Linked DNA regions of Haloferula helveola. The protein of the gene in region 1 interacts with the protein of each later gene in a pairwise test. Links are inferred from orthologs where the notes say so. Each region holds a gene or a part of one and is shown on either strand. Other genes may lie near its edges. The genes, in order: rlmN and HAHE_RS04730.

Region 1 (15,228 bases):
GAAGAAGTCACGGTCGTGCTTGCCGACGACTTCCTCGGGCGCGCACTTGCCGTTCCACTCGGCCATCTGCTGGTTGACGAGGACGAAGCGCGAGTCAGTGTCCTTGAAGTAGATCTGCAGCGGCACGTGATCGATCAGCATCTTGAGCCGGTGCCGTTCCTCCTCGATCTGAGCTTCGGCCGCCTTGCGACGGGAAATGTCGATCATCGAGCCCGCGATCCGGGTGGCCGCGCCGGTGCGGTCGCGGACGACCGTTCCGCGGATGCGCAGCCAGCGCCAGTCGTCGCTGCCGGTGTGGATCCGGCAGTCGATGGCGAACAGCTCCGGGCCGCCCGGGTCGAGCGCGTTGCCGAGCGCGGCGACGAATTCCTCGCGGTCGTCGTCGTGGACGGACTCGTGCGGCGAGAGGAAGAAGTTGGGCGCCCGGTTGTCGCCGCATTCGAGGAACTCGAGGATACGTCGCGAGTAGTAGATTTCCCGCTTGTCGGTGTGCCAGTCCCAGATGCCTTCGTTCGATGCCCGCAGTGCCAGCTCGAGTCGACCGGCGTCGCTGGCGGGGTGAGCCGGTGAAGATTCCGAGGGCGGCTTCATGGAGTGCCCAGTCAAGCAGCGGCCTCCGCGGGGCGCAATCGGTTTCCCCGACACACGGGTTCCGGATGCGCTTTGTAACGTCGATTCCGGCCACGAACGGGTTTGCCGCGACGACTTCCCGGTGGCAGAACGGTGGGGTGAAGAAGTGGATTGCCATGACGATCGCGCTGGCGGCCGTCGCCGATGCGGAAAGCCCGCCGAAGCGGATTGTCGGAACGCAGGGGACCGGCGTGGTCGAGCGGGGCTTTTTCGATGACAAGGACGCGTGGAAGCCGGGTGACCCGGCGGCGTGGAAGTGGGAGGAGCGAGAGGGCGAGCGGGTCCTGTGCCTGGTGAAGCAGAGCAAGGTGAAGCCGCCGGTGCGCTCGCCGTTCAATCTGATCTGGTTCGAAAAGAAGAGCTGGGAGGGCTTCGATCTGCAGGTCGAGGTGCGCTTGACCAAGTTCGACAAGGGCAACAACGACCTGTGCGTGGCGTTCGCCGGGAAAGGGCCGCAGGAGTTCTACTACGCGCATCTCGGCGAGAAGGCGGATCAGGTGCATCACCAGATCCATCTTGTGAACCATGCCGACCGCAAACCGATCACTGTCTGGCGGAGCGAGGGCACGCCTTGGAAGGAAGGAACGTGGCACAAGTTGCGGGTCGTGCATCGTCCGGCTACCGGTGAGATCGCCGTCATGTTCGACGGCGAGTCGGTGCTGACGGCCGCCGACAAGACCCTGACCGGCGGGAAGATCGGCCTCGGGTCATTTGACGACACCGGCGAGTTCCGGCGGATCATCATCCGCTGAGTGCGGAAGACGCCACCATTCCTAGTCCCGAAGCGCCAACCTCCCTAGTCCCGAAGGGACGTCGGCAGTTAGCCACGGGGTTCACCCCGTGGAACGAGGTCGGCAAGATGATTGAGCCCCGGCAGGGGCGTAGGCGAACTCCCGGGATCTTCTCACGCTCCGCCGACGCGCCTTCGGCGCTTGGATATTTCGCTCCCGGGACCACGGGGTGAACCCCGTGGCTAAACGCCTTCGCCCCTTCGGGGCTGAAGATCGCGCTTTTCAGTCCCCCTGCTTCTTCAGCCACTTGCGGGTCAGCGGGCCAAAGTAGGCCTTCTCCGAAATGTCGGTGAGCAGCATGCCGCCGGGGCCGAAGAACTTCCACTCGTGGCAGCCGTAGCAGAGCTGCAGCACGCGGCGGGAGCCGTCGGTCCAGACGACCGCGTAGTCCGGATGGAATCCGGCGCACTTCTCCTTCGGCCCCCATGCCTGGTGAGACTTCGGCTGGCAGTAGAGTTTGAGGACCTCGTCGATGCTTTCGCGCGGCACGTCGACCGGCTCCTTGAAGAACTTGAAGCCCTCGATTTCCACCCAGCCGCCCTTCTCGACCTGCCTGTTGTAGGTTGATGTCTGGGCCTGCGGGTGGGCGAGACCGCGGTAGACCACGGCATTCGAGGTGTTTCCGAAGTCGATGCACGCCTGGGTGCGGGCGCGCTCCTCGATCGGTCGCAGGTCGATGCCGCCGGACCAGCAGGTCGGACCGGCGCAGGAGGCGAGCAAGGCGATCGGGAGGAGAAGCAGCAGGGATTTCATGGATACGACTCAATCGCGAACCGGCGCGCGGCGCAAAGCTTTTGAAGTGGCACTCCCGCAGCAGGCCCGGAAATTCTCATGTTTCTCTCATCCGGAACGTGGTGGAATTTCCGCTGACCGATGCGCTGCCTGCTGGTTGAGGATTACGCCCCCCTGCGTGAGAACGTGGCCGAATGCCTGCGGGAGGACGGCTACGTCGTGGATGCGAGCGCGACGGGCGACGAGGGGCTCTGGTACGCGCGGAACCATCCGTACGACGTGATCCTGCTCGACATCATGCTGCCGGGGGTGGACGGACTGACCATCCTGAGGAAGTTGCGCGAGCTGCAGGACAAAACGCCGGTGCTGGTGATCAGCGCGCGTGACTCGGTCGACCAGCGGGTCGAGGGGCTGGATGCCGGTGCCGACGACTATCTGGTCAAGCCCTTCGCGTTGGCCGAGCTTGCGGCCCGCACCCGTGCGCTGCTGCGCCGCCGCTACGACCACGAGTCGCCATTGCTCCGTGTCGGGGATCTGGAAATCGACACGGTCACGAGGCAGGTGTCCCGTGCCGGTTCGGCGATCCCGTTGACCCCGCGCGAATACGGGTTGCTCGAGTATCTCGCCCACCGCACGGGGCAACCGGTGAGCCGCACGGATATCTGGGAACATGTGTACGAGGACCAGGAGGGAGGTTCCAGCAACACGGTCGATGTCTACATCGGCTACCTGAGGAAGAAGCTGAATGCCGGCGGCCGGGATGAGCTCATCCACACCCGCCGCGGCTTCGGCTACGTGCTTTCGACCGAGCCATGAAGCATCCGTCGATGCGCGTCCGGCTGATGGTCGGCACCGGTCTTGCGGTGAGCGTGGTGCTGCTCGTTTCGCTGGTCATCATTTATCAGTCGGTCTCGCGGATGCTGCGCAAGGAAGTGCGGCTTCAGTTGCTCAACAGCGCGTCACTGCTGATGAAGTCATCGGAGTTGGAGCCGGGTGGGGTGGTTTACGAGTGGCACGAGGCTCTGGAGTCGGACGACACGACGGGGGTGCTCGGGTTGTTCCAGTTCTGGGACCAGAACAGCGGAACGACGGCCGGGTCGCCGGCGCTCGGCGGCGAATCGATCGAACGTTTCCATGGCGAGCTGAACCAGCCGGTGCTCAAACCGATCACCTTGCCGGACGGCCGCCCCGCCATGGCGGTCGGTGTGTTGCATCTTCCCTTCCTCGACGGGGAGGGCCTTGAGGAGATGAAGCGCCTCGGGAAAGTACTACAGCCGCAGGATTTTCCCCAGGTGCTCGTCTGTGCCCGGGAAACCCGATCTCTGGATCAGAAGCTTGGCCGATTCCGCGGTCACCTGATCCGTGCGGGTGCGGCCACTCTGATCGCGATCTGGGTTTCGGTGGGCTGGATCACCCGGCGGACGCTGCGGCCGATCGACGAGCTGGCGGAGCGTCTTGATCGTCGCTCCCGCGAGGACGAAGGTCCGGTGCCGCCGATTCCCGACGGGATGCCGGTGGAACTCACGGCGCTGGCCGGTGCCTTCAACCGCACGCTGGAGAGGGTCGAGGCCGCCCGAGAGCGCGAGCGTCGCTTCGCCCTGCACGCCGCGCATGAGTTGCGCACTCCTATTTCAGGCCTCCAGGCGATCCTTGAGCAGGCGGTTAGTCGGCCGCGTGATGCCGACGAACTTACCAAGCGGATCGAATCCGCCCTCGGTGTCGCATCCGGCATGCGCGGCACGGTCCACACCCTGATGCGGCTCGCCCGGATCCGCGGTGGGCTCGAGCAGGGGGTGAGCGAGCCGTTCGACCCGGCGTTGGCGGTCCGCGAGACGCTGGACGAGGCGAAGGAGCGCTTCGAAGACCGAGGGATCGAACTGGCCAGTTCGATCCCCGATGGGGCGCACGCACTTGATGGTGATCCGGAGCTGTTCCGTCTGGTGGTCGGCACCTTGGTCGACAATATGGTTCGACATGCACCTTCCGGTTCGGAGGCAAGGGTGTCTGCGGACGAGGGAGCGTCCGGGTTCCGAGTCGTGATGACGAACCGTGCCGATGGACTTGCCCCTGAAGAACTGCCGCGCTTGTTCGAACCCTTCCAACGCGGCGAGGCATCGGTCGGTCACGAAGGTTCCGGCCTCGGGCTCAGCCTTGCGCGGGAGGTGGTGCTTGCGATGGGTGGCGCTATTGACCTTCGGCTGCGTGACGAAGACCTCTTCGAGGTGGAGGTGAACTTTTCCCGCTGAATTTCGCGGTTCTCACGATTCTCTCACTTCGGGTGGTTAGGATGGCGTCACCGTTCGATGAAAGCCGTCGCATCCACCCAACCGCTATCGCCCCTTTCCGTGGTTCGGACCGCCGAGACCACCGACCGCGTGTTCGACACGCCGGACGAGAATGTCGCCGACTTCCGGTTCGGCGCGAAGGTCGCCTCGGTCTTCGACGACATGGTCAGCCGCTCAGTACCCTTCTATGGGGAGATGCAGCGGATGATCGCCGAAATGGTCGGCGACTACGCGGTGCCCGGCTCCAACGTTTATGATCTCGGTTGCTCGACCGGCACCACCTTCCTAGGCATCGACGGGAAGGTGGCGCCGGCCGTCAAATTCGTCGGCGTCGACAACTCGAGCGAGATGCTCGACAAGTGCCGCACCAAGCTTTCCGCAGCCGGCATCACCCACGAGGTCGAGCTGGTGAATGCCGATCTCAACGGCGGCGTGCGCATCGAAAACGCCTCGGTGGTGATGCTGGTGCTCACCCTGCAGTTCGTCCGCCCGCTCTACCGCGACAAGCTGATCGCGGACATCCTCGAAGGCATGAACGAGAACGGCGCCTTGATCCTCGTCGAGAAGGTCATCGGCGAGGACTCGCTCTTCAACCGCCAGTTCATCAAGTACTACTACGACCTGAAAAGGCGCCACGGCTACAGCGAGCTTGAGATCTCGCAGAAGCGCGAGGCGCTGGAGAACGTGCTCATTCCCTACAAGCTTCTCGAGAACCGCGAGATGCTGCTCAGGGCCGGCTTCCGCTACTGCGACACCTTCTTCAAGTGGTACAACTTCACCGGAATGATCGCCGTCAAATGAAGGTCCGGCTCGGTAACTTCCTCTATCACTACCGGAACGTCCTGTTTCCGTTGGTGTACTCGCTTCTCTTCATCAAGGGACCGCTTCTGGTAGGCGACTACCGGATCGCAGCACTGGCCGGTTTCGCCATCGCAAGCGCCGGCCAGTTGCTGCGAGGGGTCACGGTGGGGCTGGATTACATCAAGCGCGGAGGCAAGAACCGCATGCCCTACGCCGACGACCTGGTGACCGGCGGGCTTTTCAGCCACTGCCGAAACCCGCTCTATGTCGGCAACCTGACGATCCTACTCGGCGCGGGTGTCGCGTCGAACTCGCTGCTCTTCCTTACGGCCGGCATGGCCTTCTTCCTGTTCGCCTATTCGTGCATCGTGGCGGCGGAGGAGAACTTCCTGCGCGGCAAGTTCGGCGACGTCTTCGATCGGTATTGTTCGGAGGTCGGCCGCTTCACCCTCAATCCGAAGGGACTCGCCGAAACGATGCGCTCGATGCGCTTCAACTGGCGTCGCCTGGTGAGCGCGGAGTACAACTCGGCTTTCATCTGGATCGTCGCCGCTTCGGTCGGGGTACTGCAGAACGCATGGCTTGCCGGTGACATGGCTGGTTTCACCGCATCGGCGGCCGAGGGCATCTTGGCGCTCGCCGTGATCGGCTACGCAGTCGCGCGCGTCCTGAAGAAAACCGGACGGCTTCGCCAGTCCGTTGCGGAGCCGACCGGCGAGGCAGCCCGGGCCTGAGTTGTTATCCGAGCCGTGCCTCGGTGCCGGGCTCCCATTTCAGGCCCCAGTCGCGGATGGCAAGCAGGAGCGGCTTGAGCGATTCGCCTTTCTTGGTGAGGGCGTAAGCGAAGCGCTTCGAGCCATCTTCGGCGGGCACCTTCTCGATCACTCCACCCTCGGTCAGCCGGGTGAGCCGGTCGCTGAGGATGTTGGTCGGGATCCCTTCCGGCGAGCCGGCGAAGTCCTTGAACCTCGATCGACCGAGCATCAGGTCGCGGATGACGAGCAGCGTCCAGCGGTCGCCGAACAGATCGAGCGCGCAGGCGACCGGACAGGGAGAACGGCGTTCGGGGGACTCGGGCTTGTTGCGGGCTGCCATGCCCGAGGCTCGCATTCATAAACTTGCATTTCAAAAGTAAAATAACTTGCGAAATGCAAGTGAGTGGGTAGGGGTTTCTCCATGTCTGTGGTCACCGAACCGAAACTAGCCGCTCCTGGAGCGGGATTGCCTGCGATGGAGCTGATGATCGCCCGGATCATGTTCGGGCGAAAACGGAAGTCGGGATCCCGCGATGGATTTGACCGGGAGTTTCACAAAGAGCGGGAGCTGATCCGGAAGCGGGTTGCATCCTGTGATCCGTCGCGGCGAGGCGAGCGGGTGCTCATCAAACGCCTGCGTGGCTTGGAAGACAGCAGTCGGAACTGGTCGGTGTGGATGACGCTTGATCACCTCCGCATCTGCAACGGGGTGTTCGCGGCAGTGATCGGCGGTTTGAGTCGCGGGCAAGTTCCCGAGAAGGAAGCCAGCACCGCGGATGTGAAGCCGTCGCCCGAGGTGGGTGAAGAGATCGAGGCATCGTATGGGGCATCTTGTGATGCGTTGTTGTCGGCGGTCGGCGCGGTGAGCGATCTCGCAACGGATGAGCGCTACGCCCATCCATGGTTCGGGCCGCTCGATGCGGCCGGCTGGCATGCCTTGTCCGCGCTCCACATGGGCATCCACCGTCGGCAGATCGAGAAGATCATCGAGGGGTTGGGTTAGCGTATCGCTCAGCCCCGAGGGGCGCGGATGATGTTGGCGCACCTTGAGAACATGCACCGACGACCTACTCTGCCTACGCCCCTCCGGGGCTTGGATTCCACTCCGGTCCGACATCCCCGGGGTGAACCCCGGGGCTAAGTGCCTGCGCCCCTCCGGGGCTTTGAGCACGAGTGGGGTCGCCTACTTGGCCTCCAGATCCGCGAAGATGCCGGTGCCGGCGCGGACGGAGATCTTCTGGTTCTTGGCGTAGGCCCGACCGGCGGCTGACCGGATCGCTGTGCGGTTGCCGCCCTTGCGCCATGACTCGATGGCATCGTGAAGGATGAAGGAGCCCGGATACATCAGTTGCCGAGTAAGAAGCAGAGGCTCCGAGCTCATCCGTTCGAGGCGTGGAGTGAAGTAGCTCTCGCTGAGGCAGCACAGCGCGATGGTTGCGGTCGGGTTGTTTTCGACGGGCTTCGGCTTCGGCAACTGGAGTTCCATGAAGCCGTTGTGACCGATGAATGCGACGAGCGCGTGCTCCTTCGATGCCACCGCCGCTTCGAAGTCGAGGAGGCACTTCTTCATCTCCGCACCGCGATAGGCATCGGCGGTCAGGACGAGGCCCCCGTCAGCGTGCCGGAACTTGAGGCGCCGCAGGATTCCGGGTGCGGGATTCTTCACCGCGTCCACGGTCTTCCACTTGCTGCTGCGCTTGAAGTAGGACGCCAGACCGTCGTCGCATCCCCAGTAAAGGTTTCCCTCCGGGTCGTCGCCATTCCCGATCTTCTCGCCCACCTTGACGATTCCCTGGGTGGCATTGTCGCAGAGCGCGACGAATACCCGGATCGACTTCTCTTCGTCCGCCTTGAGCGAGACGCCCGAAATGAGAAACACGACCATTAGTAGCATTTTCATGGTTGTGGCGAGATTACCCGTCTTGACCTCGATGTCGATGTGCTCGTTGGCTGCTGACCAACGGCTCGGTCAGGTGACTGTAGTGACGCTTGAAGAGCCGGATGTGGCGGTAGCGCCAGTAGATGGTGTATTCGAAACCGAAATCCTTATCGATCTCGACCAAGCGATGGGGAGCGGTGTCGAGAAGCGGCACGATCGCCTGGGTGTAGGCCCATGGGCCCGTGACGAGGAGGACTGCTCGCTGACCGATGCCGTCGCGGGACTCGTCGTAGTTGAGAATGTTTCCGAGCACCAAGAGGATCGCGGCACGGAGGAACGGGTGGCCGGCCGCGGCCACGATGTGCCACTGCTGGAATTCGCCGAGCGCCGGAATTCCGGGTGTGTCGGTGATTCCCCACTCGGGGAAACGCTGCTGGTTCCAGTGGGAGAGCACGTAGGATTCGTCCGGCCTTAAGACCTGGTCCAGCGGCTCTTTTGCGGTGCTCTTGATGTCGAGGTAGACGCCGCCTTCGGCATACATCAGGAGGTAGCGGAAGAGGTCGGCCCGGGCGGCGCCGTAGGCCGGCCGGATCATCCGGTAGATCCCCAGCACCCGGTCGCCGTAGCGGGCATCGATCCAGCGTTCGATGTCTGCATCGCTGAAAACCCGGTGGCTCCATCCGGGATTGCGTTCCCGCATTCGGCGGATGTTGCGGAGGATCTTCCGCGGCAGGCGTTCCGGGTCCGCACAGGTCTGGTAGATGCGCTTCGGGATGCCGGTTGTCGGCTCGAACGCCGGAAGCTCGATATCCGGCATGCTTGGTGAATTGTCGCGATCGGAAGCTTCGGTCATGGCATCAGGGACCGCTGCCTCATCCCTTTGCCGGAGCCTCGATGATGCCTTCCTCGGTCTCCTGCTTGAGACGGAGCTGGCCGCAGGCGGCATCGATGTCGTGACCCTTCTCCAAGCGCAGCGTGGCGGACACGCCAGCGTTCTTGAGGATGTCGCGGAAGGCGCGGCACTGCGCTTCGGAAGGGCGGACCCAGTCGAGGCCCTCGACGGTGTTGTAGGGGATCAGGTTGACCTTGGCTTTCAGGCGACGGGCGTGGCTGGCGAGGATACGGGCTTGCTCGAGGTCGTCGTTGACGTTCTCGATGAGGATGTACTCCAGCGTCAGGTGCTGCTTCTTACGGGAGTTCCAGTAGTCGAGTGCCTCGAAGAGCTCGGCGGTCTTCCACTTCTTGTTCACCGGCATGATCCGGTCGCGGACCTCGTCGGTGGCGCCGTGAAGGGAAATCGCCAGGCGAATCTGCTGCGGGTGGTCGGCCAGCTTCCGGATCTGCGGCACCAGACCCGAGGTGGAAATCGTCAGGTGGCGCGCACCGAGATGAAGTCCCCACTCCGAAGTGATGATCTCGATCGCCGCCATCAACCGGTCGAAGTTGGCGAAGGGTTCGCCCATGCCCATGAAGACCAGGTTGTCGACCCGCTCGCCGGAGAGCCACTCGGCGGCCAGCACCTGCCCGGCGATCTCGGCGGGTTCCAGATTCCGCGAAAAGCCGGCGAGTCCCGAGGCACAGAATTTGCAGCCGTAGGCGCAGCCGACCTGGGACGAAACGCAGAGCGTGCGGCGATCGGAGCGCTCGCCGTAGAGGGCCGGATTGGCCGGGATGAGGACCGACTCGACATAGCGGCCGTCGTGGAGCTTGAAGAGGAACTTGCGGGTGGTGTCGGCGCTGCCTTGGGTTCGCGAGTGCTCGAGCGCGTGCAGACGGTGGGTCTCGGCGAGCCTGTCCCGCAGCGCGGCCGGCAGGTTGGTCATTTCCTCAAACGTCCCGGCCTTTTTCTTCCAGACCCAGTCGAGGATCTGCCCGGCCCGGAACGCGGGCTGGCCCCAGTCGGCCATCAGGGCGGAAAGGTCGTCAATCGAGAGGCCGGTCAGGGCGGGGAGCACGCGGGAGGGTGGAATATCGAACATCGAACGTCCAACTTTGAAGATTGAGGGCCGTGGGGCTCCGGATGCCCGGAATCCCGCCTCGGGCGCGGACACAGCGGGAACTCGACAGATTGTGGGCGAGAATCGAAAACGCCCGAGGCATGAACAACATTCATAACAAATGGCGATTGGTTGCGGGATTGCTCATGGCATCGGTCCTTCCGGCCATGGCTCAGGAGGCTCCGACGGCCCCGGATAGTGGGGATACCGCATGGATGCTGGTTTCCACGGTGCTGGTGCTGCTGATGACGCTGCCGGGCCTGGCGCTGTTCTACGGCGGGCTGGTCCGCGGCAAGAACGTGCTGAGCATCTTGGTCCAGTGCTTCGTGATGGCGGCACTGATGAGCGTGCTGTGGATCACCTTCGGTGCCAGTTTCGCCACCGGCAGCGACGAGAACCTGTTCATCGGCGATTCGTCGAAGCTGATGCTCGGGCACATGACGGCCGACACGCTGAACGGAACGATCCCGGAGAGCGTGTGGCTGACCTTCCAGATGACCTTCATCATCATCACCCCGGCGCTGATGGTCGGTGCCTTCGCCGAGCGGATGAAATTCTCGGCGATGCTGATTTTCACCACCCTCTGGACGATCCTGTCCTATCTGCCCGTCTGGCACATGGCCTGGGGCGGCGGTTTGTTCCACGACTGGGGCGTGCTTGACTTCGCCGGCGGCACGGTGGTCCACATCAATGCGGGGATCGCCGGTCTGGTGGCCTGCATCATGGTCGGCCGGCGTCGCGGCTACCCGGGGCCCAACCTGGTCCCCCACAACGTTCCGTTCACCGTGATGGGGGCGGGGCTGCTGTGGGTCGGCTGGTTCGGCTTCAATGCCGGCTCGGCCTGCGCGGCGGATGCATCGGCCGGGATGGCGATGCTTACCACCCACGCGGCGACCGCGGCCGCGGTGCTGGTGTGGATGGGCATGGAATGGATGATCCAGAAGAAGCCAACCGCGGTCGGTGTGGCGACGGGTGCCGTGGCCGGACTGGTGGCGGTCACCCCGGCGGCGGGATCGACCACGGTCGGTGGCGCGCTGGCGATCGGCGCGATCTCGAGCTTCGTCTGTTACTTCACCGCGACCAAACTGAAGCACGCGTTGAAGTTCGATGACTCCCTCGACGTCTTCGGGGTGCACGGAGTCGGCGGGATCGTCGGTGCCATCCTCACCGGGGTCTTCGTCCGCGAAGGGATCCTTGAGGAAGGTGTGACCACGGCCCAGCAGACCTGGGCGCAAACGCTGAGCGTGCTGGTCACCATCGGCTGGAGCGCGGTCGCGGCCTTCATCGCGCTGGGTGTGGCCAAGGTGGTCACCGGCCTGCGGGTCAGCGAGGATGTCGAAGTTGGCGGACTCGACCGCTCCGAGCACGGTGAGGAAGCCTACAACAGCGAGGGCTGATCCGGAGTTTTCCCCAAGCCTCCCGTGGCTCCGGCTGCGGGAGGCTTTTTCGTTCCGACTCAGCGGATGGGCGCCGGTTCCGGGCCTTCGTCGGTGGGTGTGACCTTCGAAATCGTGCCGTCGGCCGCGAAGCTGATCTTCTGGATCGAGCATTGGCGCTGGCCGGTGAGTGGCGGCTCGTTCTTGGTCGATGGCCAGTAGTGGTAGCAGATGTACCATTGCTTGGTGCCGGGGTGCTGGAAAAACGAATGGTGGCCCGGCCCCTTGTGCGACTCGCCCGAGTTGAGGATCGCGCCCCGGTACTTCCACGGTCCGACCGGCGAGCTACTGGTAGCATAGTGGACCGAGTAGTTCGGGTTGTTCCAGCCGCCGTGGCTGTAGGAGAGGTAGTAGGTGCCGTCGATCTCGTGCATGAAGGCGCCCTCGGTGAACTCCGGAGGCGTCGCGACCTCGACCTCCTCGCCGAGCTCAATGAGATTCGGCTTCAGCTTCCACACCCGCAGCTTCGCGCCGTTCGATCCGCCGGCGTAGAAGTAGGCCGTGCCGTCCTTGTCTTGGAAAACCATCGGGTCGATCGCCTCGAAGCCGTTGCCTCCTGTCAGCAGCGGCTTGCCGATGTCCTTGAACGGGCCGGCGGGATGGTCCGCCACCGCGACGCCGATGCGGCTGGGGGTCGGATTCTGGGGGCCGACCGAGAAGTAGAAGTAGTATTTCCCGTCCTTCTCGGTGATCCCCGGCGCCCACAGCCAGTGGTTCCTGGCGCCGTCGTCCTTGATCCACGAAATATCGGCCATTTTCAGGATCGGCTCGCTGGCTTTCCAGTCGACCAGGTCGGGCGACGAGTAGGCGACGAAGTCAAAAGAGTGGAACTGGGCCTTGGGGTCCGAGGCGTGGGTCGGGTAGGCCCAGAACTTGCCGTCGAAGACCGCGACGTGCGGATCGGCGCCGGGGAAGACCGGATTGGCTTGGCAGATCGCGGTCAGAACGAAGGCGACGCCGAGGCGTAGGGAGTGGCGGCTGGGTTGTTTCATGGGCTCCGAATGAACGGTCCGGGCGGGGAAATGGTTTAGGGGGAATCTGGCGAGCGGGCCATCTGTTCCCAGCTGCAATTTCCGGAGCGCGACCCGCGGAATGCCAGATCGGCGGACCCGACCTCTCCAAGCATGGTGAGGAAGCCTCCAACAGGGAGGGCTGATCCGGAGTTTTGCCAAGCCTCCCGTGGCTCCGACTCAGCGGACGGGCGATTCTCCAGAGGCGTCGGTCAAGCCCGGCGCCTGCGCAAAAGCAGCACGCCACCGAAGGCGGCGAGAACGAAAGCCGACGGCTCCGGCACCGGATCGTAGCGGGTATCGGCGCCCGAGAGGCGCATCATCCGGCCGACGCCGGACCCGTAGCCGGAGGTCAGGTCGGTCGTCGACTGGTGGGCCTGACCGCTGCCGGTATTCAGCATCTCCATCACGAAGTCCGACCCTGGCTCGACATTGACGATGGCGAGAAAGTAGGTGCCGTCCGCGAGAACGATCTCCGTGTCGAGGTCGACCTGATAGGTGAACCGTCGAACGGTCGGATTGATCCGGGTCCGGTTGTAGAGGGTGGTCTCGCTTTCCGCGACCAGCGAGCCGGGTCCGCCGGCGGGTCCGTTTGGCAGGAGGATGGCAATGGCGAAGTCCGGGAGGAAGGCATCGCTGGAGTCCTGTCCCGTGAACTCGATCGACCGGAGGGTGCCGCCCGAGGTGGTGACGGTGGCGGCGAGGAAAATGTCGGGTCCGCCCGGTCCGTATTCCAGATCCGCAGCCATGGTGGCGTTGGTCGTGTAGCTGGGCGCGCCGTTGAGGATCGTGGCTGCCTCCGTGGTGAGCGAGGAGCCGAATACGATGGCGGTGACCGCGAGGAGGGAGGAGGGGAATCGCATGGGGTGCTGCGATCTGCTAACAGCTTTGGACGAGGCGCGTCAAGTTCAGCGGAGCAGCGATCGAAACCGTGCATCATGCAACCCGCCCCCGATGAAGGAGCTGTTCCGAGAAGCTCACTTCAGGAAGGCGGCGGGCGACAAGATTCTCAGTGAAATACGAGAGACTTAGTAGCAGATCCTCGCGCCACCACGGGGCGATGGCCTGCATGCCGATCGGGAGCCCGAACGAATCGTAGCCGACAGGGATCGAGATGGCCGGCAGGCCGGTGAGGTTGCCGCAGGCGACGAAGCGCATCAGCTCCGAGAGGGTTGCCAGGTCGGACTCTCCGCCGTCCGCCGCATCGGGTCGGATCGGCGGAGCGGTGCGTCCGGTGATGGGCGTCAGGATGATGTCTGCCATCCCGAATGCGCGGGTGAAATCGCGGATGGCGCGGGTCCGGACCCGGTTGGCGATACGCCGGTCGGCGTCGCCGAGGAATGCCGCGAGCGCGAAGTTCATGCGGACGTCGAGGCCGTGTTCCTTGCGGTGTTCGGGGAGGAACTGCGACATGCACTCGAGCATCTCGGTGACGATGAGGATCAGCTGCGCCACGCGCATGTCGTCGAGTCCGGGTATTTCGATCGGCACCACTTTGGCCCCGGCATCTTTGAGAGCCTCGACGACCTTTTCGATGGCCGCGACGATCTCGGGCTCGGCGTCCTTGAACCATGGCTCGTAGATACCGATCCGCAGGCCGTTGAGATCGGAGGGAGGTCCGCTCGGGATGACCGGGGCCGGTTGGCCCGCGGTCATCGGATCGCGAAGGTCGGGTCCGGCAATGATTCCGTAGGCGCAAGCGACATCGGCCGTGCTGTTGCCGATCGGTCCGACGTGGCCGAGCGACGCACAGAGGGGAAACGCGCCGGCTTCACTGACGCGACCGAAGGTCGGCTTGAGTCCGACGACTCCGCACAGGCCGGAAGGAATGCGGATCGAGCCGCCGCCATCGGCACCGATGGCGACCGGGCAGAGTCCGGCTGCGACCGCGGCCGCCGATCCGCTTGAGGAGCCTCCGGTGTGTCGCGTCGGATCGAAGGGATTGCGGACCGTGCCGTGGTGCGGGTTCAGGCCCGTCACCCCGAGGCCGATCTCGTGCATGTTGGCCTTGCCGATCAGGAGTGCCCCGGCGGCGCGGAGGCGCTCGACGGTTGTCGCGTCCTGCTCCGGCCTGTGGCGGAGAAAGGCGGTTCCGACGGTGGTCGGGTAGGGGAGTTGGTCGAGCTCGTCCTTCACCGCGACCGGCACGCCATCGAGTGCCGACAGCGGCCGGCCTTGCTTCCAGCGTTTGGAGGATGCGCGAGCTTGGGCGAGAACATCGTCTTCGTCGCAGGCGATGATCGCGCGCAGCGGCGGGTCCGCGGCATTTGAGCGGCGGACCGATTCGATCACACGCGTCGCAACGGCTTCGGGATCGGTGGTGCTGTCTTGGTACGCCCTCCGGAAGTCTTCGATGGAGGGCTGAGGCAAGGTCGGTGGCGCGGCGCGGCTTTCGGAGAGTTCGGCTTGGTCGTTTGAGGAGGCTTCGACCAAGGGCGTTTCGGTCGCTGGTTCCTCAAGTTCCAGCCGTCGCAGTCTGGAAATGCCGAGGGTTCCGAAAAGCGGCCGGTGAAGAAGCCGGCTGATCCGGGGCTCTTCCAACATTGAGACCAGGAGCCGCAGCTTCGCGCCGGCCAGACGGGGCGACTTCGGTTTGATCAGGTCGTACGACATGGTCCGGATTCTCAGTTATCATGGACGGTTGGTGACGGGATGCCAGCCCGCTTGTGCACGTGCTGGCGGATTGAATCGCCCCGTCGCATGGTCCATGGTCGCGGCATGATTCGATGGATGGTCGGGTGGGTTCTGTTGGTGGCCGCGTCAGCCGATGAATTGTCGGAGGCGAAGAAGTCGTTCGAGAAGCAGGACGCGGCACTGAACAAGACCTATGCGGAGCTCAAGAAGGGGCTGGCGCCGTACCTTTTCGAAAAGCTTCAGGAAGAGCAGCGCGAGTGGATCGAGCATCGCGATTA
Region 2 (15,201 bases), 1.4 Mb from region 1 along the record:
TCGCCAGCGAGGGGCGCCTCGTGAGACTGCAGATTCCGGAGGTGCTGAAGATCCCGGACGGGATCGCGCTGAAGCCACTCAATCTCGGCCAACGTTGCCTCGTCGATGCCTTGCTCAATCCCGATATCTCGCTGGTGACCTGCTATGGACACGCCGGCACCGGCAAGACCCTGGTGGCCGTGGCCGCCGGACTGCACGAGATGTTCAACCGCAAGTACAACGGCTTGACCGTCAGTCGCCCCGTGGTGGCGATGGGTGAGCAGCTCGGTTTCCTGCCCGGGACACTCGAGGAGAAGATGCGGCCTTGGCTGCAGCCGATTCACGATGCCCTTGATCTCCTGATGCGTCCGCCGAAGACGACGGGCCCGCGTCGCAAGCAGAAGCCTGCGGATCCGTCGGTGAAGAAGCCTTATGAGATGCTGCTCGAGCAGGGTATCATCGAGATCGAGGCGCTTGCCTACATCCGCGGCCGTTCGATCCCGAACCGGTTCTTCGTTCTCGACGAGGCCCAGCAGCTCACGCCGCAGGAGGCCAAGACAGTAGTCACGCGGATGTCACGGGAGTCGAAGCTGGTGATGGTCGGCGACCCCGCCCAGATCGACAATCCGTACGTCGACAGCCGCAGCAACGGGCTGGTCTACACCCGCAACCGCCTGAAAGGTCAGCCGTTCGTGGCTCACGTGCCCTTGAGTCGCGGTGAGCGGTCGGAGCTGGCCGAGGCCGGGGCCACCCTGATGTGACCGCTTGGCGACGGACCGCCGATTGACAGCTTCGGGGAGCAGGGATTTACTGCTCCCCGTGAAGGTCCGCCTCGGTTGCTGGTTGTGGGTTCCGCTGTCGCTTATGGTGGCGGGCTGCGGCGCGTGGCCGGGGTCTTCCGGAGCCGGCGGCTGGAAAGCGGCGGTGGAGGTTCAGGCGTCGCAACTCGGCTACCGAAACTGGATCGTTATTGCGGAGAGCTCTTTTCCGGCCCACAGCCGGCCGGGAACCCGACAGGTGAATTCCTACCAACCGATCCCGGTCGTGCTGGACGAGGTGCTCAAGACTCTGGAGCGGACCGAGCATGTGCGGCCGCAGATCTACGTGACCCGTGAACTCCGGGCGGTGGAAAATGATTTCGCTCCTGGCATCGACAGTTACCGCGGCGAGCTGGACTCCGCCTTGCATGGCTACGAAGTGACCGAGCTCGATCAGGACTCGCTGCTGACCTTGGTGCAGGACGCGCAGCGCAGCTTCGATGTGCTGGTGATCCGGACCACCAGTGCCTTGCCCTACTCAAGTGTTTTCATGGAGCTGAAGCCCGGCTACTGGGACGGTGATTCCGAGCAACGGCTGCGTCAGCGGCTCGAGCAGGAGCGGCGGGAAAAACTCGCTTCCCCGTGACCTTCGGCGCAGGTTCGCCGCGCAGATGAAGAAGGACGACGAAATCAAGGCCGAGCGGGAGAGCGCATGGATCGGCGATGCCGTGCTGGCACTGTTCGCCCGCACTTGGGTCCTTCAGGAGCGCGGGAAAATGGACGGCGAGTGGTTCACCCGTCTGACTTCGAACGACTTCCTCAGCGCCTTCGGCCAGCCGACCCGGGTCGAGGCCAAGATCGGGGAGATCTACCGGCAAGGTGGCCTCGAAGCGGCCTTCGAGTGGATGGAGGCCGAATTGCTGCCGCTTTTCCGCAAGCAGATGGCCCGACGCTGATCCGGCCGAGCCGGAAATCCCGAGCTTCCCGGGTTTTGAGTATTGCCTGATAATCAGGAAATATTGCATGGTCCGCCCATGTTGCGCGTCCGGGACAGGCGCGTGGCAAATTGGGACTTCGCACATGGAACATCGCGCCGGGCAACCGAGGTTGGTGATCGCCTGCGGCGGCACGGGAGGACATCTCTTCCCGGGGCTTGCGGTGGCGGAGGAATGGACGGCGCGTGGCGGCGAGGTGCTGCTCTTGGTTTCCGAGAAGAAGATCGATCAGGAGGCGTCCCGGAAGTACACGGGCTACCGGTTCGAAACGATCCCGGCGCTGCCGAAGCCGGCGACGCTTTCGCCAAAGATGGTGCCGTTTCTCCTGAGCCTCTGGAAGACGATCGGACGCTGCAAGGGGCTGCTGAAGGACTTCAGGGCGGATGCCGTGCTCGGGATGGGCGGATTCACGTCGCTGCCGCCGGTGCTGGCCGGCAAGCGGCTCGGATTGCCGGGCTTCGTCCATGATTCCAATGCCCTTCCGGGCAAGGCGAACCGGCTCACGAGCCGCTGGTGTCGCGAGGCGCTGGTCGGGTGGGAGGCGGCCTGCAAGCACTTCACCAAGGCGAAGTGCGTGGTGACCGGCACGCCGGTGCGTGCGGAGCTGCGCGAGCTGCCCGATCGGGCGGTGGCGGCGCAAAAGTGGGGACTGGATCCGTCGAAGCCGACGTTGCTGGTGATGGGTGGAAGCCAGGGCGCGAGAAAGCTGAACTCACTGGTCGCCTCGGCGCCGCTCGATCCGGAACTTCAGGTGCTTCACATCGCCGGCCCGGGGGATCAGGAGCGGGTCGAAGCCGAGGCCGGCGGACGCGACGGCTACCGGGTGGTCGGATTTTGCGATGACATGCCGTCGGCCTACGCGGTGGCCGATGCCGTTGTGGCGCGGTCGGGGGCGTCGAGCATGACGGAACTCGCGTATCTCGGTTTGCCCTCGATTCTCGTGCCGTTTCCCTTTGCGGCGGACGATCACCAGACCTTCAACGCACGCGTGTTCGCCGACGCCGGCGCGGCGTTTCTCGAGCAGGAGGCCGACCTCACGGTCGACTCGCTCGGGGCGAGGATTTCTGAGCTCTTGCAACCCGGAACCCGGGAGCGCATGTCGGCGGCGGCCAAGGCGCTCGCGCTTCCCGATGCCGCCGCGCGGGTGTGCAGCGCCGTCGAGGCGACCCTGAAATGAACGAACTTTCCCAACGGCTGACCGACCTTTCCCGACCTTTGCGCATCCACCTCGTGGGTGTCGCCGGATCGGGCATGAGCGGGCTTGCCCTGCTGCTGATGGGCATGGGCCACCGGGTCAGTGGTTCGGACAAGGTGACCAGCGCCGAGACCGAGCGGATGCAGGGACTTGGCCTGAGATTCTCATCGCCGCACACCGCCGATGCGGTGGATGGCGCCGATGTCGTCGTGTATTCCTCCGCCATCCGGCCCGAGAATCCGGCTCTCGCCGCGGCCCGCGCCAACGGGATCCGGATGATGCGCCGCGCCGAGTGCCTCGCGGCGATCCTCCACACACGGAAGGGGATCATCGTTTCAGGAACCCATGGCAAGACGACGACCTCGGCGATGGTCGCGCACGGACTGCGGGAGGCCGGGCTGAATCCGAGCCATTACGTCGGTGCCGAGATCCCGGTGCTCGGACAGAACGCCCGGTGGTCGGAGCATGGAGAGTGGATGGTCGCCGAGGGCGACGAGAGCGACGGCACGCTGGCGCTTTACCATCCCGCCTGCGCGATCGTGCTCAATATCGAAGCGGAGCACCTCGATCATTACCGCGACATTGACGAGATCAAGGAGGTGTTCCGGACCCTGATCGCGCAAACTACGGGACCCATCGTATTTTGCGCCGAGGACGAGGGCGCGAAGGACGTTTGCGGCGGTCATCCGGAAGCCATCAGCTACGGCTGGTCGGATGCCGACTACGTCGCCGGGGAAATCCGTGAGTTGCGTGGCGCGACCGCGTTCTCGGTTTTCCGGAAGGGAGAGAAGCTCGGCGAGGTCGAACTGGCCATTCCCGGGCGGCACAACGTGCTCAATGCGTTGGCGGCGATTGCCACCTGCGACCGGCTTGGCGCGGATTTCCTGCTCGTTTCTAGGGCTCTCAACAGCTTCGCGGGCGCCAAGCGGAGGTTCGAGACGAAGTATCTGTCGAAGCGGCTGCGCATTGTCGACGACTACGGCCATCATCCGACCGAGATCGCGGCGACACTGCAGACGGCGCGACAGTTGAAGCCGGAGCGCGTGGTAGTTCTTTTCCAGCCTCACCGGTTCACCCGGACTCAGGCACTTGCCGAAGATTTCGGCGAGGTGCTGGCGAAGGCGGATGAGGTCTTCGTGTGCGATGTCTATCCCGCCAGCGAGCGGCCGATTCCCGGCGTCAGCGGCCAGACGGTTGTCGATGCGGTGAACCGCCACGGCGGCACGGCGGTGTCGGTGCCCAACCTTGCCGCCGCGCACCACCGCGTCGGCAACGCCCTAGACCCGGGCGACCTGCTGATCACGCTCGGCGCCGGCAATGTGCACGAAGCGGGTACGCGGATCGCGCGCGACCAGAAGGTCGTCGAGGAGATGCTGCAGTTGGTGACCGACGGAGCGATGACGGTGCGCCTCTACGAACCGATGCGCCGTCATACGACCATGCTGGTCGGCGGCCCGGCACAGTTCTGGATCGAGCCGCACACTTTCGAGGCCTTCGCCGAGGCGGTCGCGTATTGCCGCGAGCGCGGCATCGCGGTGCGTGTGGTTGGCCGGGGCTCGAATCTGCTCGTGCGCGACGGCGGCATCCGCGGTGCGGTGATCCATCCGAAGGGCGGCGAATTCAACGACTGCCATGTGGATGAGGAGGGTCACGTCGTCGCCGGTGCGGGAGTGCGCCTGAAAAAGGTGGCGAGTGTGGCCGAAGCGGCCGGCATCGGTGGCTTCGAGTGGATGGAAGGCATTCCCGGAAACGTGGGTGGCGCCCTGCGCATGAATGCGGGGGCGATGGGCGTCGAGACCTTCGACCAGGTCGTCAGCGTGACGCTGCTCGGCGAGGATGGGGAGATCGTCACCCGGAGTCGCGATGAGGTTGAGTCGTTCTACCGCAACGTGCCCGAACTCCGACGGAATTTCGCCCTGAAGGCGGTCTTCTCCGGCGAACCCGACACGGCCGAGAATATCCGCCAGCGCTGGGACGATTCCCGCGCCAAGCGTCGTGCCACCCAGCCGGTCGCTGCCAGCGCCGGCTGCATTTTCAAGAACCCGGAGGCTGTGCCGGCCGGTATGCTCGTCGACGAGCTGGGCATGAAAGGCACGGGCGAAGGTCCGGCCGAGGTGTCCGCCGAGCACGGCAACTTCATCGTCAACCGCGGCGGTGCGAAGGCGGGCGACGTGCTCGGACTGATCGAACGGATCCGCGGGCAGGCGCGTATGAAACGGAACATCGAACTTGAGACCGAGGTGAAGATCATCGGTGAAGACGAACCCACCTTTTAGACCATGTTGCCGGAATCACTGAAAATCGCCGTGCTGATGGGCGGACCGGGCTCCGAGCGCGAGGTTTCGCTGGCGTCGGGCAAGGCGGTCGTTGCCGCGTTGCAGGGGGCCGGTCTCGATGCGGTGCCGGTCGATGTGCATGGTCCGGACTTCGTCTTGCCGGACGCTACCGGGCTCGCCTTCAACGTGATCCACGGGACCTTCGGCGAGGACGGACAGTTGCAGGACATTCTCGAAAAACGGGGAGTCCCGTACACCGGAGCCGGAGCGGCGAGCAGCCGGGTTGCTTTTGACAAGAATCTCGCCAAAGCGCGGTTTGTCGCCGCAGGTGTTCCGACACCTGCCTCCGAGATCGTTGACGTGTCCGGCGGGCCTCGCCTGCCCTCGTTCGAGGCGCCGTTCGTGGTCAAGCCGCCGCGCGAGGGATCGAGTGTCGGGGTCAGCATCGTCAGAGAGGCCTCCGCGGCCATGCCGGCGATGGAGGAAGCCGCCAAGTATGGAGACGAGATTCTGGTCGAGCAGTTCGTGGAAGGGAAGGAGCTGACCGTCGGGGTGCTGGATGATGTGGCGATGCCGATCGTCCACATCGCCCCGCGCGACGGCTTCTACGACATGAAGAACAAGTATCCGTGGCTCGGCGGTGGGGCGGGAAGCGACTACTACTGCCCGGCCGACCTTGATCCCGAGACCACGCAGCGGGTGCTGGATGCGGCGCTTGCCGGCCATCGCTCGCTCGGCATCGAGGTTTATTCGCGGGTCGACGTGCTGCTCGACGCGGACGGCAATCCCTTCGTGCTCGAGGCCAACACGATTCCGGGTATGACCGAAACCAGCCTGCTTCCGAAGTCGGCCGCCGCCCACGGGATTCCCTTTGCCGATCTCTGCATCCGTATCGCCGAAATCTCACTGAACCTCGGAGCCCGATAAGCCATGTTCAAACGCCGCACATCACGAGTCCGCCAGCGCCGCCAGGTGAAGGTGCTGCGTGCGAGCGTGATGTCGCCGCGGATTTTCTGGCACGACTTCCGCCGCGCGGTTTTCTCGCTGATCCGCTACACGCTGCTCGCGGCGCTCATTGTCGCGGCCGGATGGGGGATCTGGCTCGGGGTGCAGAAGGGCCTTCTGAAGAATGACGAGTTCCGGATCCAGCATCTGGTGCTCAACGACAATCCCGCGATCGATGAGATCCGCCTGCTGGAAGTCACCGGCATCGACCTGTCCGGCAGCCTCTTCGATTGCGACCCCGACAAGATCCGTGCCAGTCTGGTCGCCTTGCCCGAGATCTCCAACGCGAGTGTCACCCGCGAGTTTCCGGGAGATCTGGTGATCCGGGTGAAGGCGCGCGAGCCGTTCCTGTGGATCGCTTGCGAGCAGCTCGGTGTGCCTCCGAGGGGGCGGGACCGGGGGCTGATGATCGATCGGGCGGGCAGGCTGTTCCCGTGCCCCGAAGGGGATTTCGACAGTGCCTTGGATCTTCCGGTGATGGAGTTGAGGAATGGCGGCGAGGCCCTTGTTCCGGGGGAGAAGCTGGTGAATACCGACTTCGACCGGCTGCTTCGCCTTTACCGCGTTGCCGAGGAGATGCTACCCGAGGCCTCCGGCTGGATCGACTCGATCCGGTTGCACAAGGATTGGGGCTGTGTGCTGACGACCCGGGACGGCATCGAAGCGACCTTCGGTCACGGTGACCTCGAACGGCAGATGGGTGATTTGCTTGCCGCGATGGAACATGCGCGGGAAAAAGGGGACCGGATCGCGACGATCGTCTTGGTCGGGCGGCGCAACCAGCCGGTGACTTTCCACGAAGTCGCGCCTCCTCGGGCAATCCCGGTAGAGGAAGCGCAATTGCAACCCGAGCCCGAGTCCGCCGGACAAGCCGACCTTCGCCAACTCCTCGAACGCTGACCCCTCCATGGCACGAACCAAGATCCACGTCGGACTCGAAATCGGCACCAGCAAGATCTGCATGGTGGTCGGTGAGGTGAAGTCGGACGGCTCGGTCAAGATTCTCGGAGTCGGGCAGTCGAAGTCGGTCGGCGTGCGGAAGGGCGAGATCTATGATTTTCCCCAGGTCCGCGCCTGCGTGAAGGACGCGCTGGTGAAGGCGGAGGACGCGAGCGACGTCGAGATCGGCAGCGTCTTCCTGGCAGTCACCGGTTCACACATCCAAGGAGTAAACCACCAGGGAAGTTTCCGCCTGCCGGACAGCGAGGACACGATCGACGCCGACCATGTTCGCGAAGCGAAGGAGATCGCGCGTGCGGTCACCATTCCCCCGGATCACGTCTATCTTCACCATGTGCCGCGCCGGTTCGGGGTCGATGGCTTTCATCAGGCGAGCAGCCCGGTGGGTCTCACCGGCCGCACCGTGGAAGCGGATTACCATGTGGTGCATGGCATCCGTTCGCGGATCGAAAATCAGATCAAGTGTGTGCGGGAGATGCCGCTGGATGTCGACGACCTCGTGTTCTCGCCGATCGCGACCGCGCAGGTGGCTCTCAATCGTGAGGCCCGTGACCGGGGAGCGCTGGTGATCGATATCGGCGGCGGCACGACTGACTACGCGCTGTACGTCGATGGCATGATCGAGGCCAGCGGATGCATTCCGGTCGGTGGCGATCACATCACCAACGATATCCACCTCGTCACCGGCCTGCCCTTCTCGAAGGCGGAGCTCCTCAAGGTCCGCGAGGGCGATGCCTCCGGCGACGCCGCCCGTTCGGTCGGGGTGGTCAAGGTGGGCGACGAGAAAGGCTTCGCCGAGGCCGAGGTGAAGCGCCAGTTGCTCAACGATATCATCCGCCAGCGCCTTGAGGAGACCCTCGGGCTGCTGCTCAAGCGCCTGCCCGACGGATCGGTCGACAAGATCGGCACCGGCGTGTTCCTCGCCGGTGGCACCAGCCTGATGCGCGGCTTTGGCGAGCTCGCGCACGATATTTTCCGCCGGGATATCTACCGTCCCGAGCCGCCCGAACTGAGCGGCGTGCAAGCCAGTTTCAAGGACCCCCAGTTCACCACCGCCCTCGGACTCATCCGATACGCCCAGATTGTCGAAAGCGAGAGGTCGCCGAAGCGCGGCTTCCTGCGTAAGATTTGGCCTTTCGCCCGCTGACCCACACCCTTGCCATGATCGAATTCCCACGCGACCCGCAGAACGTCATCCCGACGTCATCCGTCAAAATCGTCGGCCTCGGAGGGGCTGGTGCCAACATGCTCGACCGCGTCGCGCTCGACGGTCTCGACGGCGCCGAACTGCTCGCCCTCAACACCGACATCCGCACGCTTTCCGGCTCGGTGGCCGGAGAGCGGATCCAGCTTGGACGCAACCTGACGAAGGGGCTCGGAACCGGGGGCGACCCGGAGCTTGGCCATCAGGCGGTGCTGGAAGCCGAGGATGAGATCCGCGCCTCGCTCAAAGGGCGGAAGATTGTGTTTGTTTGCGTCGGTCTCGGTGGTGGCACCGGTTCCGGCTCGGCACCGATCGTCGCGCGGATCGCCCGTGAGGAAGGGGCCTTTGTCGTGATGTTCGCGACGATGCCGTTCGTCTTCGAAGGTCGGCGTCGCCGTGAGCAGGCCGAGACCTCGCTGAACGAACTGGCGGTTCTCTCCAATGCGTTGGTGACTTTCGACAACAGCCGGATGGGCGAACTGGTTTTGGCCAAGCAGGGGATTCACGAGGCGTTCGCCGCGGCCGACCGGATGATCTCCGAGAGCATCAAGGCGGTGATCCGTCTGGTCGTGCGACCGGGCCTGATCAACATCGGTCTCGACGACCTGATGAGTGCGCTGCGGACGACCCGTTCGCGCTGTCTGTTCGGTTCCGGCATCGCCCGGGGCAAGGACCGGGCGCAGAAGGCACTGCGCAACGCCCTGGCCAGTCCGCTTCTCGATCAAGGCGCCCTTCTCAAGGACGCGCAGTCGGTGCTGGTGCACCTTTGCGGCGGCGAGGACCTCACGCTTTTCGAGATCGAGTTGCTGATGGAGAGCCTTGGCAAACACGTGCCCCCGAGTGCTCATGTACTTTTCGGTGCTGCGGTCGATCCCGGGATGAACGACCAACTGAGCATCACACTGGTCAGTTCGCTGCCGGAGGAAAGGCTGCGGGACCGCCCGACGATGGAGCGCGCCGAAAGGTCGGCTTCCGGTCTTGAGCCGAGTGTAGGCTTCGCGTCGCCGCTGGTGGAGGACGAGCCGGACCCGGAGCCCGAACCGGAACCCGAGGACAAGATGGAGGAGGACTCCGAGCCCGAGTGGGCGCCGGATCCGGAGCCTGAGGCGGTCGCCGAACCTGAGATCGAGGAACCGGAAAAACCGGAAGAGGAACCCGACGAGCCGGAGGACGAGGACGAGCCGGTCGCTGAAGAGGTTGAAGAGCCGGAGGTTGAGGAGGATGAAGAGCCCGATACCCCGAGGTCTCTGGAGGATGACGGCTTCTTTGCGGAGTCCGAACCGAAGGAGGAAGAAGAGCCTCCGCGGCTCGAGCCGGATGACGATGATGACGCGCCGTTCGCCGAGTCAGGTTTCACGCTCAAGCCGGTCGGTAGCAAGCTGCCCAAGCGGCGCAAGGACCGGCCCGCGAAGTCGAAGGAGGAAACGGATGATTTCGCCTCGGCGCCTGACGATCTGTTCGGAGAAGGTCTCGACGACCTCGAGGACGAATTCGCTCCGAAGAGCGGCAAGTCTCAGTCAGAGCTGAGCTTCGACGGGGGCCCCAAAGGGCGGTTCGAGGGCTCGGATCCGAGTGTTTTCGAAGGCGAGGATCTCGACGTTCCCGCATTCCTGCGAAAGAAGCGCAAGTGAGCCAACGTCTCAAAAATGGACGGCCCCGCCGGCACAAGTCCGACGGAGCCGTCTCCCCCCAAAGAAAACTGTAGCGCTCAGGTGCGAAGATCGTTGGAACTTCCTCACTCGGAGCGGGGGAAACATGTCAGCGTTGGGGCTTTCCCACAATGCGTGTTGATACGTACCGGGATCGTGCGTAGTCTTACGCAGAACTTCCCCCGTTGCTGATCCGTGCTAGGTAAAGCCTACTTCCAACTTTCGAACTCCCTGCAATCGGCGAGGAGTTTTTCTGAGGTCGCCACTTTGCTGTCGAAGGATCTTCCTCCTCTGATCGGCGCGGACTCCTGCGTCTTGAGCGAGTCCTGTTCCCACGGCAAGATCCTGAACATCTACGGGCAGGGCCGGGTTGCGGATACCGGTCGGGAGAGGCTGGACGACCTCAACCGGCTCTACGGGGAACACCCGCTGCTCGACAAGGTGGTTCAGCAGGACCCCGGCGAACTGGGTGTGGCATCGAGTGATTTTGTCGATCCTGAGGAGTATGCGAATCTCGAATTCAACAAGATCCTGCACGAAGGCAGGCCGATGCTTGAGGCGCTGTTCGGCAAGCTTGCGACCTGCTGCCGCAAGACCACGCTGCTGATTGCTTACAAGCGCGACGGAATCTTCAACTCGGAGAACCGTGAGGTGTTCGATGCCGTCCTGTTCATCGCACGCGCGGTCCTCGAGCGCATCGGCAGCCAGAGTGTCGAGCATGCGGTTCGCAATTTCCTTCTCACCACTTCGGCAGGGGCGCCGGTCGCGATCTTCATCGTGCAGCTGAACTCCGAGAAGGAGATCATGCCGCTCAGCTACGAGGCGGTGCGTCAGGCTGAAAAGTGGTGGGCGCTCGATGAGGCGTTCCGGATCATGCCCGAAGAGGCCTACATGGCCCATCGGATGGAACTGATGGATGCCTGGACGGATCCGGTCACCGCGCAGTTCAAGCAGATCCAGATCGACCTCGGCGGGGGCGTGATGCCGTGCTACGCGATGCCGAAGGCGAACGGTGAGATCATTCTCATCATGCCGGTGTCCGGAAGCCTGCCGAGTGGGGATGAAGCGCTGAAGGCGATCCTGACCCGGCGCCAGCGCGAGATCATGGAATGGATCGCCGAAGGCAAGACCAGCGCCGAGGCGGCGATCATCCTCGATATCAGCCCGCGGACGGTCGAGAAACACCTGGAGGCGGTGTTCCAGCGGCTCGGCGTCGAGAACCGGATCGCGGCGGTTCGCCGGTTCCTCGATCTGAAGGGCGGTCAGCCGGCATAGCCGAGCCACGGCCCGAGCCACTTTTCGGCTTCCTCGACGGTCCAGCCCTTGCGGTTCGCGTAGTCTTCGATCTGGTCCTTCTGTAGCTCGCTGATCGCGAAGTAGCGGCTCTCCGGATGGGAGAACATCAGTCCGCTCACGGCGGCTCCGGGATGCATCGCACAGCTTTCGGTCAGGGTGACGCCGGTCTTTTCCGCGGCCTCCAGCAGATCGAACAGGACCGGCTTTTCGGTGTGGTCCGGCTGGGCCGGATATCCCGGGGCCGGGCGGATGCCGCGATACTTCTCCTTGATCAGTTCGTTGTGGTTGAACTCGTTCGGGCGTTCGTAGCCCCATTCGACCCGGGCGCGGTGGTGAAGCAGCTCCGCGAACGCCTCGGCGAGCCGGTCGGCGATCGCCTTGATCATGATCGATTTGTAGGGGTCGGTCTCCTTCTCCGAAACCTCCTTCGCCCACTCGTCGGCACCGTGGATGCCAACGACAAAGCCGCCGATGTAATCGTTCGCGGCACCGACCGGAGCGATGTAGTCCGCCAAGGCCATGTGGGGCTTTTCGGACTCCTTCGCCACTTGCTGGCGCAGCGTGTGGAAGCGCGCGCGTTCGGTGCCGCGTGTGTCGTCTTGCCAGACGATGATGTCGTCGCCCTCGGCATTCGCCGGGAAGAAGCCGTAGATGCCGCGGGCGGTGAAGCGCTTCTCGGCAATGATCTGCTCGAGCAGTTCCTTCGCTTCGGCATACAGTTCCTGAGCCTGTGCCGCTCCGCCTTCGTTGCGGGTCTTGAGCGTCTCGGTTTCGCGATCCCACACTCCGCGCAGCTCCCAAGCATGGAAGAACGGCGTCCAGTCGATGTATTCGGAGAGTTCGCGCAGTGATTGTCCGTCCATCACGCGGGTGCCGGTGAACGACGGGACGGCAGGTGATCCGGCGGACCAGTCGAACTGCGGCGCGTTCTTGCGGGCCTCTTCGAGCGACACCGTCGGCTTGTCCTTCTTGTTGAAGTTCTCACGCAGCGTCACGTGCTGCGCTTCGTTGTCAGCCACGAATTTACCGCGGCCGTCCTCGGAGAGCAGCGAGGTGGTCACCGGCACGGAGCGCGAGGCGTCGAGCACGTGAACCACCGGGCCGCTGTAGTGCGGCGCGATTTTGACCGCAGTGTGCGCCGCCGAGGTGGTGGCGCCGCCGATCAGCACGGGGGTCGACATTCCGCGACGCTCCATTTCCTTGGCCACGTGGATCATCTCGTCGAGCGACGGAGTGATCAGTCCCGACAGCCCGATGATGTCGGCGCTCTTCTCGATGGCCGTCTCGAGGATCTTGTCGCACGGCACCATCACGCCGAGGTCGATGACCTCGAAGCCGTTGCAGGCGAGCACCACACCGACGATGTTCTTGCCGATGTCGTGCACGTCGCCCTTTACGGTCGCCATGATCACGCGACCGGCGGAGAGCGTCTTCTCGGCCTTGATCCGGGCCTGTTCGGCGGTCAGCGAGGCGTCTTCCTTTTGGAATCGCTCGATGATCGGTGCGAGTTTTTCCTCCTTCTCCTCCTCCATGTAGGGCTCGAGATAGGCGACCGCCTTCTTCATCACGCGGGCCGACTTCACGACCTGCGGGAGGAACATCTTTCCGGCGCCGAACAGATCCCCGACGACGCCCATGCCGTCCATGAGCGGACCCTCGATGACCTTCAGTGGCTTCTCGTACTTCTGCCGGGCTTCCTCGGTGTCCTCCTCAATGAAGCGGTCGATCCCTTTGAGGAGCGCGTGCTCGAGCCGCTTCTCGACCGGCGCCTCCCGCCATGAAAGATCCTCGGCCTTGGCTTCCTTCTTCTGACCCTTGAATTGTTCGGCGAGGTCGAGCAATCGCTCGGTTGCGCCCGGGTCGCGGTTGAGGAGGACGTCCTCGACGTGCTTGAGCAGTTCCGGATCGATCTCATCGTAAACCTCGAGCATGCCTGCGTTGACGATGCCCATGTCCATCCCGGCCTTGCCGGCGTGGTAGAGGAAGGCCGAGTGCATCGCTTCGCGGACCGGGTTGTTGCCGCGGAACGAGAACGACACGTTCGAGACACCGCCCGAGACCTTGGCGCCGGGAAGGTTCTCCTTGATCCAGCGGGTCGCGTTGAAGAAATCGACCGCGTAGTTGTTGTGCTCCTCGATGCCGGTGGCGACGGTGAGGATATTGGGGTCGAAGATGATGTCTTCCGGGTTGAAACCGACCTCGTCGACGAGGATCCGGTAGGCGCGTTCGCAGATCCGGGTCTTGTCCTGGTAGGTCGCGGCCTGGCCTTTCTCGTCGAAGGCCATCACCACCGCGGCGGCGCCGAACTTCATGATCGTCCGGGCCTGCTCGCGGAAGTTGTCCTCGCCCTCCTTGAGCGAGATCGAGTTCACGATACCCTTGCCCTGCAGACACTTGAGGCCCGCGAGGATGATTTCCCACTTCGAGGAATCTACGGTGATCGGCACCTTCGTGATGTCCGGCTCGGACTGCACGAGATTGAGGAATCGCGACATCATCTCAACGCCGTCGATGAGGCCGTCGTCGAAGCAGATGTCGATCACCGGTGCGCCGTTGTCGACCTGCTGGCGCGCGACCGACAGGGCGTCCTCCAGCTTGCCTTCCTGAACGAGTTTCCGGAACCGCGGCGAGCCGGCGACGTTGGTCCGCTCGCCGATCATCAGGAAATTCTTGTCCGCCGTGTGGTTGTAGGGCTCGGTGCCGGCGAGGCGAAGTACGGGATCGAGCGTAGGAAGTTTCCTCGGCTCGACCTCGCGCACCGCTTTCGCGATTTCGGCGATGTGCTCCGGGGTGTTGCCGCAGCAGCCGCCGGCGAGATTGATGAAACCCGACCGAGCGAAGTCGCCGACCAGCCGGTTCATGTCGGCAGGAAGATAGGGGAACCCGGTGGACGAGAGCGGATCCGGCATTCCGGCGTTCGGGTAGCAGGAAACGTAGGTGCCGCAGACCTGAGACAGTTCGTCGATGAACGGTCGCATCTCCTCCGGACCGAGCGAGCAGTTGAGGCCGACAGCCAGCGGTTTGACGTGCTCGACCGAGTTCCAAAGGGCCTCGACCTTCTGCGCCGAGATCATGGTCTCGCCACCTTTGCCGACGGCGGCCGAAATGATGATCGGCAGGCGGAAGCCGTCCTCATCGAAAACATCCTGGGCCGCGACCGCCGCCGCCTTGGCGTTGAGCGCGTCGAAGATCGTCTCGATCATCAGGATATCGACGCCGCCCTCCACCAGCGCGCGGATCTGCCGTTTGTAGTCCTCGTAGACCTGGTCGAAGGTCACCGAGCGGAAGCCGGGGTCATTCGGGTCGACGGCCGAGTTGTTCAGCCCGACCGTCAGCGGGCCGATGGCGCCGGCAACGTAGCGTGCGACGCCGGTGTCGTTGGCGACCCGTTCGGCGGCTTCCCGCGCGAGGCGTGCCGAGGCGATGTTGATCTCCGCGGCGAGCTCCCTAAGTAAGGGATCGTCGAGAACCTTCTGGTAGAACTCCGGATCCTTGCGTCCCTTGCCCGACTCCCGCGGATCCTCGACGAAGAATTCGCTCTGGGCGATCGACGTGCCGGAAAACGAGTTGGTCTCGATGATGTCGGACCCCGCTTCCAAGAAGCGCTTGTGGATGTCGGCGATGACATCCGGACGGGTCAGGCAGAGAATGTCGCCATTGTTGAGGAGATCCTTTTCGGTGTTCTCAAACCGCTGGCCGCGGGCGTCGGCCTCCTTCAGGCCGTAGCCACGGATGGTCGTTCCCATCGCGCCATCCAGCATCAGGATGCGCTTCTCCAGGGCGGCGGTCAGTTCAGCGGTCGCGTCGGGTCGCGGCATGCCCAGAACCTAGGAAATCCCCGACCGCCCGCAAGAGACAAATCATCATATCACGATTTGATGATG

Evidence for each region.
Region 2: the proteins of rlmN (region 1) and HAHE_RS04730 interact in binary tests that used the Escherichia coli proteins (3 or more experiments, as listed by UniProt). The link is inferred for Haloferula helveola from one-to-one orthologs.

The regions. Positions count from the first base shown.
Region 1 is NZ_AP024702.1:2,752,397-2,767,624, forward strand. The notes cover bases 7,800-10,782. They hold rlmN (23S rRNA (adenine(2503)-C(2))-methyltransferase RlmN), read right to left. Parts: upstream 9,853-10,782; coding sequence 8,746-9,852; downstream 7,800-8,745. Other genes in these bases: HAHE_RS10110 (hypothetical protein), read right to left, coding at 7,800-7,894; HAHE_RS10115 (glycosyltransferase family 32 protein), read right to left, coding at 7,908-8,726; HAHE_RS10125 (ammonium transporter), read left to right, coding at 10,038-10,782. Outside these bases: HAHE_RS10065 (SpoIIE family protein phosphatase), read right to left, coding at 1-591; HAHE_RS10070 (family 16 glycoside hydrolase), read left to right, coding at 729-1,382; HAHE_RS10075 (hypothetical protein), read right to left, coding at 1,644-2,174; HAHE_RS10080 (response regulator transcription factor), read left to right, coding at 2,295-2,969; HAHE_RS10085 (sensor histidine kinase), read left to right, coding at 2,966-4,399; carboxy-S-adenosyl-L-methionine synthase CmoA, read left to right, coding at 4,457-5,239; HAHE_RS10095 (isoprenylcysteine carboxylmethyltransferase family protein), read left to right, coding at 5,236-5,973; HAHE_RS10100 (helix-turn-helix domain-containing protein), read right to left, coding at 5,978-6,334; HAHE_RS10105 (DinB family protein), read left to right, coding at 6,416-6,997; more of HAHE_RS10110, read right to left, coding at 7,178-7,799; more of HAHE_RS10125, read left to right, coding at 10,783-11,267; HAHE_RS10130 (family 43 glycosylhydrolase), read right to left, coding at 11,327-12,298; HAHE_RS10135 (PEP-CTERM sorting domain-containing protein), read right to left, coding at 12,529-13,179; HAHE_RS10140 (amidase), read right to left, coding at 13,253-14,929; HAHE_RS10145 (lysozyme inhibitor LprI family protein), read left to right, coding at 15,035-15,228.
Region 2 is NZ_AP024702.1:1,360,166-1,375,366, reverse strand. Bases 7,711-10,666 are described here. They hold HAHE_RS04730 (cell division protein FtsZ), read left to right. Parts: upstream 7,711-8,329; coding sequence 8,330-10,003; downstream 10,004-10,666. Other genes in these bases: HAHE_RS04725 (response regulator transcription factor), read left to right, coding at 10,217-10,666; ftsA (cell division protein FtsA), read left to right, coding at 7,711-8,315. Also shown: HAHE_RS04770 (PhoH family protein), read left to right, coding at 1-740; HAHE_RS04765 (hypothetical protein), read left to right, coding at 799-1,383; HAHE_RS04760 (hypothetical protein), read left to right, coding at 1,409-1,693; murG (undecaprenyldiphospho-muramoylpentapeptide beta-N-acetylglucosaminyltransferase), read left to right, coding at 1,818-2,909; murC (UDP-N-acetylmuramate--L-alanine ligase), read left to right, coding at 2,906-5,203; HAHE_RS04745 (D-alanine--D-alanine ligase), read left to right, coding at 5,207-6,130; HAHE_RS04740 (cell division protein FtsQ/DivIB), read left to right, coding at 6,134-7,108; more of ftsA, read left to right, coding at 7,116-7,710; more of HAHE_RS04725, read left to right, coding at 10,667-11,296; metH (methionine synthase), read right to left, coding at 11,284-15,135. UniProt on the Escherichia coli protein: Essential cell division protein that forms a contractile ring structure (Z ring) at the future cell division site. The regulation of the ring assembly controls the timing and the location of cell division.